One region of the Streptomyces sp. S6 genome, then DNA from elsewhere that is predicted to be linked to it. Evidence: riboswitches for the same ligand, from Rfam matches in the RefSeq annotation. Region 1 holds a riboswitch; the other holds the start of a gene.
The links. Region 1 has a riboswitch for cobalamin ahead of ACVNF4_RS24505 (ABC transporter substrate-binding protein). Riboswitches for the same ligand answer to the same signal wherever they lie in the genome.
Positions count from the first base shown of each region.

Region 1 (3,399 bases):
GCCTCCTGGAACGCATCCCCGACCCGGCCGGCGGCATGGCCCGCAAATTCCGCCTCACCGAGGAGGGGGCCCGGCTGCTGGATCAGGAGCGGACCGGGATCGTCGAGGTGCTGGACCGGGTGATGGGCGACTGGTCCGACGAGGACATCGCCGCGTTCGCGGGGTATCTGCGGCGGTTCAACAACGGGATCGAGGCGATCGGGGGGCGGCCGTGGCCTCGGGAGGGGTAGGGGGAGGGTGGGGGTGGTGCGTTGCCGGGTGCGAGTGGTCCGTGCGGCTCGCGGCGATCCGTGCCGCCGCCGAGAGGTGAACGCGCTCGTGGCGGAGGTGATCGGCACCGGGCGACTGGAGTTGGTGCCGCTGCGGGTCGAGCACGCCGAGGAGATGGCGGACGTCCTGTCGGACCCGGCGCTGCACACCTTCGTCGGTGGCGCCCCGGACACTCCGGCAGCCCTGCGCGCCCGGTACCGGCGCATCACAGCGGGCTCCCCCGACCCCGGGGTGGAGTGGCTGAACTGGGTGATCCGGCTGCGGGCGGGCGGCTGCCTCACCGGCACCGTGCAGGCGACGGTCCGTACCGACGGCGCGGTGCGGGAGGCCGAGGTCGCCTGGGTGGTGGGCACGCCCTGGCAGGGGCAGGGCATCGCGGGGGAGGCGGCCCGGGGGCTGGTGGGGTGGCTGGCGGAGAAGGGGGTGGACACCGTCGTCGCGCATGTCCACCCCGATCACGGGGCGTCTGCGGCCGTCGCGGCCCGCGCCGGGCTCACCGCGACCGGCGAGTGGCAGGACGGCGAGGTCCGGTGGCGCCGAACCCTCCGGCGGCCATGACCGGCGGCACCCGGAGAACCCGGGGGCGTACGGCCCGCCCCCGGCGCTACCGTGAGCCGGTGATCACGCTCCCCCTCGCCACCGACCGCCTGCGCCTGCGCCTCTTCACCCCGGACGACCTCCACGACCTGTACGCCTACCAAGGGCTGCCCGAGGTGGCCCGCTACCTCTACCGGCCGCCGCTGAGCCGGGGCCAGTGCGCCCAGGCGCTCACCAGACGGGCGCAGGGCTCCGGTTGGGCGCAGGACGGGGACGATCTGGTGCTCGCGGTCTGCCCGCAGGACGGGCCGGGAGTCGTCGGCGAGGTCGTGCTGAAGCTGGCGAGCGCCGGGGCGCGGCAGGCGGAGATCGGGTGGGTCTTCCATCCGGCGCACGGCGGGCAGGGGTACGCGACGGAGGCGGCACGGGCGGCGGCCGGCCTCGCCTTCACCGCACTCGGCGTCCACCGCCTCTTCGCCCGCCTCGACACCCGCAACACCGGGTCGGTGCGGGTGTGCGAGCGGCTCGGGATGCGCAGGGAGGCGCACCTCGTGGAGAACGACGTGGACGGGGACGGCGAGTGGGGCAGCGAGTACGTGTACGCGCTGCTCGCGGCGGAGTGGCGGGATCGGGCCGTGTGATAACTTCCGGGAGCCAGTCGAACCCCTGTGTGCTCAAGTCGGCGCACGGGGCAGGGAATCCGGTGGGAATCCGGAGCTGACGCGCAGCGGTGAGGGTGACGGGCGGGGCAACAGGCCACTGGACAAAGCGAGTTCGTCCGGGAAGGCGCACCGCTCGGGTGACCCCGAGTCCGAAGACCTGCTGGCGGCCTCCGGCCGGGAAGACGGTCGGGGGTGGACCGTACGACCGGGCTTCGCGTACGAGCCCTCGACGCCGAAGGATGCTCTGTGCGGCTCGCACGCCCCGCTGCCCTGTTCCTCGTCTCCGCCGTCCTGCTGACGGGCTGTGGCGGGTCCTCCCAGAAGAAGAGCGCCGCCGACGCGGTGACGCTCACGAACTGCGGGCAGAAGGTCACCGTGGACGCCCCGCCGAAACGCGCGGTCTCCCTCAACCAGGGGACGACGGAGATCATGCTCTCCCTGGGCCTCGCGGACCGCATGGCCGGCACGGCGACCTGGACGGACCCCGTCTCCCCGGCTCTGGCGAAGGAGAACGCGAAGGTCGAGCGTCTCGCGGACAACGCCCCTTCCCTGGAGACGGTCCTCGACGCCGAACCGGACTTCGTGGCCGCCTCGTTCGCCTCGACCCTCGGCAAGGGCGGCGTCGCCCCGCGCGAGCAGTTCGAGAAGCTCGGCGTCCCGACGTACCTCTCCCCCTCGGACTGCGTCGGCAAGGACAACGGCGGGGACGGCGACGGCGCCCGCACCCGGCCGCTCGCGATCGACGCGATCTACGGCGAAGTCCTGGACCTGGCAAGGATCTTCGGCGTCGAGGAGCGCGGCGAGAAACTGGTGGCCGACCTCAAGAAGCGGGTGTCGACGGCGACTTCGGGACTGAAGGCCCAAAGCGCCACGCTGCTCTACTGGTTCGCCAACTCCCAGTCCCCCTACCTCGCGGGGTGCTGCGGCGCCCCCGGCGTCATCACCCGCACGCTGGGCGCGAAGAACGTCTTCGACGACACGAAGGACGAATGGCCGCAGGTGAGTTGGGAGACGGTCGCCGACCGCGACCCGGACGTCCTGGTGATCGGCGACCTGACCCGTAGGCAGCAGACGGCGGAGACCGCCGCGAAGAAGATCGGGTTCCTGGAGTCGAACCCGGTCACGAAGAACATGACGGCCGTGAGGAAGAAGCGGTACGTGCTGCTGTCGGGCCAGGCCATGAACCCGACGATCCGCACGGTCGAGGGGATCGAGAAGGTCGCGGCGGCGCTGCGCGCGGACGGCCTCGCGGGATGACGCGGGGGCTCCTGCTGGGCGCGGGGGGCCTCGCCCTGCTGGCGTGCTCGGTCGCGCTGGCGATCACGATCGGCCCGGCGGACATCGCCGTCGGTGACGTGTGGGCGTCGGTCGCGTCCCATCTCGGCTGGGGCCGCACGGAGTTGAGCCCCCTCAGGGACGGCATCGTGTGGAACCTCCGGCTCCCGCGCACGCTCCTCGCGGCGGTGTGCGGCGCCGGGCTCGCGGTGTGCGGCGCGGTCATGCAGTCCCTGCTGCGCAACCCCCTCGCCGACCCGTTCGTCCTCGGCGTCTCCTCGGGCGCGTCGACGGGCGCGGTCGTCATCGTCGTCCTCGGCGTCGGCGGGGGCCTCGTGCCGGTGTCGGGCGGGGCGTTCATCGGGGCGGTGCTGTCGTTCGGCCTGGTGCTGCTGCTCAGCCACACGCTGGGCGGGACGACGGACCGGGTGGTCCTCGCGGGGGTCGCGGCGATGCAGTTGTTCTCGGCGCTGACGTCGTTCGTCGTGATGACGGCGGCGGACGCGGAGACCACGCGGGGTGTCCTGTTCTGGCTGCTGGGCTCGCTGAGCGGCGCGGACTGGGCGGACGTCACGGTCGGCGCGGTCGTCCTCGCGGCGGCGCTGCTGGTCTGCGTCGGCCACGCCCGCACCCTGGACGCGTTCGCGTTCGGCCA
Region 1 covers NZ_JBTYMC010000207.1:619-4,017, reverse strand. Annotated here, with positions in the region: gene ACVNF4_RS24520 (MarR family winged helix-turn-helix transcriptional regulator) at 1-230, shown strand, start outside; gene ACVNF4_RS24515 (GNAT family N-acetyltransferase) at 307-828, shown strand; gene ACVNF4_RS24510 (GNAT family N-acetyltransferase) at 888-1,448, shown strand; cobalamin riboswitch at 1,473-1,633, shown strand; gene ACVNF4_RS24505 (ABC transporter substrate-binding protein) at 1,716-2,726, shown strand; gene ACVNF4_RS24500 (FecCD family ABC transporter permease) at 2,723-3,399, shown strand, end outside.

Region 2 (3,399 bases), on a different contig from region 1:
TTCCTGCCCCGGCTGTGGTCCGTCTCGCACAAGCACGGGTACGTCACCACCTCCGACTTCGTGCGCGGGCGGTTCGGGTCCAAGGGGCTGTCCCTCGCGGTCGCCCTCACCGGCATCCTCGCGACCATGCCGTACATCGCGCTCCAGCTCGTCGGGATCCAGGCCGTGCTGGACGTCATGGGCGTCGGGGGTGGCGAGGACACGAACTGGTTCGTCAAGGACCTGCCCCTGCTGATCGCCTTCGGCGTGCTGGCCGCGTACACGTACTCCTCGGGGCTGCGGGCGCCGGCGCTGATCGCGTTCGTCAAGGACACGCTGATCTACATCGTGATCACGGTCGCGATCATCTACATCCCGATCAAGCTGGGCGGGTTCGACGAGATCTTCGCGAAGGCCGGGGAGAAGTACACGGCCGCCGGGGCCGGGGGGCTGGTGCCGGCCGAGGGGGCGCAGTGGACGTACGCCACGCTGGCGCTCGGGTCGGCGCTGGCGCTGTTCATGTATCCCCACTCGATCACCGCGACCCTCTCCTCCCGGAGCCGCGAGGTCATCCGGCGCAACACGACGATCCTGCCGCTGTATTCCCTGATGCTGGGGTTGCTCGCGCTGCTCGGGTTCATGGCGATCGCGGCGGGCGTGAAGGTGAAGAACGGCCAACTGGCCATCCCCCAGCTCTTCGAGGACATGTTCCCCGACTGGTTCGCGGGGGTCGCGTTCGCGGCGATCGGGATCGGCGCGCTCGTCCCGGCCGCGATCATGTCCATCGCCGCCGCCAACCTCTTCACACGGAACATCTACAAGGACTTCATCCGTCCCGACGCGACGCCGGAACAGGAGACGAAGATCTCCAAACTGGTCTCCCTCCTGGTGAAGGTGGGCGCCCTGATCTTCGTCCTGACGATGGACAAAACGGTAGCCATCAACTTCCAGCTCCTCGGCGGCATCTGGATCCTCCAGACCTTCCCCGCCCTCGTCGGCGGCCTCTTCACCCGCTGGTTCCACCGCTGGGCGCTGCTGGGCGGCTGGGCCGTCGGCATGATCTACGGCACCTTCGCCGCGTACGGCGTCGCCTCCCCCACCCAGAAACACTTCGGCGGCAGCTCGAAGGAGATCCCGGGAATCGGCGAGATCGGCTACATCGGCCTCACGGCGTTCGTCCTGAACGTGGCGGTGACGGTCGCCCTCACGTTCGCCCTGCGGGCAGCGAAGGCCCCGGACGGGGTGGACGAGACCAGCCCCTCGGACTACACGGCGGACGCCGGCGACCCGGGCGTCCAGACGGAACTGCCCCCGGCGACATCGGGAGCGACCCACTAGCGCCGTCGGGCAACTGCGGCACCGTCGTGGTTGCTCGCGCAGTTCCCCGCGCCCCTGAAAGATGCGCTGCCGCGCACTTTCAGGGGCGCGGGGCTGTATCGATGTGCGGCTCCGCCGCGCGGGCACGAACGGGCACACACAACCCGCAGCAGACAGCCGACGCCAGCACCATCAGGGGCGCGGGGAACTGCGCGAACGGCCACACACGGCCCGCAGACCGCCCCCGACCCGCACCCCCCCCCACCCCCTCCCCGCTATCACAGCCCCCACCCGAAAGTTGACGCTCCGAAGCCGACGCGACACAACATCTGGGGTTGCCACCACGACCCGGCACTAGATGTATGCTCGTGCTCGCTGTCGCCGCAGGGGAATCCGGTGCGAATCCGGAACTGTCCCGCAACGGTGTACTTGTCGTATCCGCCCCATGCGGACCGGCAAGAGTCAGTCCGAGGACCTGTCGGCAGCGAATACGCGCCCGGCCGCCCCAGGACGGCCCGGCGTGCCCTGACGTCCGGGCCTCGCGGAGTGGGCCGGGGTGCGAATCGTGCTGTGTGCTCGTGCTGCCCCCTGCCCTCGGCGAGACCCCTTGCCGAGCGAGCGGAGAGCCTCACGTGACCATCGCGCCAGCCGAACCGGCTTCAGCAGTCACCCCCGTGGAGAACGACGGTCCCGGAACCGCGTTGCTGCGGACCCTGACGGAGCTGACCGCCGACCTCCCCGACGCCGACCCCGGCCGGGTCGCCGCCGCGGCCCTGCGCGGGCGCTCCGCGCGGGCGGACGAGGCCGAGCTGCGCGAGCTGGCGACGGAGGCCGCCGCCGGCCTGATCTCGGAGGACCCGGCGTACTCCCGCCTCGCCGCCCGCCTCCTGACGATCAGCGTCCGCGCCGAGGCCGCGTCCCAGGGTGTGACGACGTTCACGGAGTCCGTGGCCGTCGGCCACCGCGAGGGCCTCATCGCCGACCGCACCGCGGACTTCGTCAGCCTGCACGCGAAGCACCTCGACGCCCTGATCGACCCCGCCGCCGACGACCGCTTCGGCTACTTCGGCCTGCGCACCCTGCACAGCCGTTACCTGCTCCGGCACCCGATCACCCGCAAGGTCGTCGAGACCCCCCAGCACTTCCTGCTGCGCGTCGCGTCGGGCCTGGCCGAGGACGAGACCGTCCGCGCCCTGGACGAGGTCGCCGCGCTGTACGGCCTGATGAGCCGCCTGGACTACCTCCCGTCGTCCCCCACGCTCTTCAACTCCGGCACCCGCCACCCGCAGATGTCGTCCTGCTACCTCCTGGACTCCCCCAAGGACGAGCTGGACTCCATCTACGACCGCTACCACCAGGTCGCCCGCCTCTCGAAGCACGCCGGCGGCATCGGCCTGTCGTACTCCCGCATCCGCTCCCGCGGTTCGCTGATCCGGGGCACGAACGGGCACTCCAACGGCATCGTGCCGTTCCTGAAGACGCTGGACGCGAGTGTCGCGGCCGTGAACCAGGGCGGGCGGCGCAAGGGCGCGGCGGCGGTGTACCTGGAGACCTGGCACTCCGACATCGAGGAGTTCCTGGAGCTGCGGGACAACACCGGTGAGGACGCCCGGCGCACCCACAACCTGAACCTCGCGCACTGGATCCCGGACGAGTTCATGCGCCGCGTGAACGCGGACCGGGAGTGGTCGCTGTTCTCCCCGTCGGACGTGCCGGAGCTGGTCGACCTGTGGGGCGACGAGTTCGACGCGGCGTACCGCGCGGCGGAGGCGAAAGGTCTCGCCAAGAAGACCATCCCGGCGCGTGACCTGTACGGCCGCATGATGCGGACGCTCGCGCAGACCGGCAACGGCTGGATGACGTTCAAGGACGCCGCGAACCGCACGGCGAACCAGACCGCCGAGCCGGGTCACGTCGTCCACTCCTCGAACCTCTGCACGGAGATCCTGGAGGTCACGGACGACGGTGAGACGGCCGTCTGCAACCTGGGTTCGGTGAACCTGGGTTCGTTCGTGACCGGTGGCGACATCGACTGGGAGCGGCTGGACGAGACCGTCCGCACCGCCGTGACCTTCCTCGACCGCGTCGTCGACATCAACTTCT
Region 2 covers NZ_JBTYMC010000069.1:8,738-12,136, reverse strand. Annotated here, with positions in the region: gene mctP (monocarboxylate uptake permease MctP) at 1-1,317, shown strand, start outside; cobalamin riboswitch at 1,659-1,793, shown strand; gene ACVNF4_RS12555 (ribonucleoside-diphosphate reductase subunit alpha) at 1,929-3,399, shown strand, end outside.
Region 2: linked by a shared signal. The riboswitch ahead of ACVNF4_RS12555 (ribonucleoside-diphosphate reductase subunit alpha) and the one ahead of ACVNF4_RS24505 (ABC transporter substrate-binding protein) in region 1 are both predicted to bind cobalamin.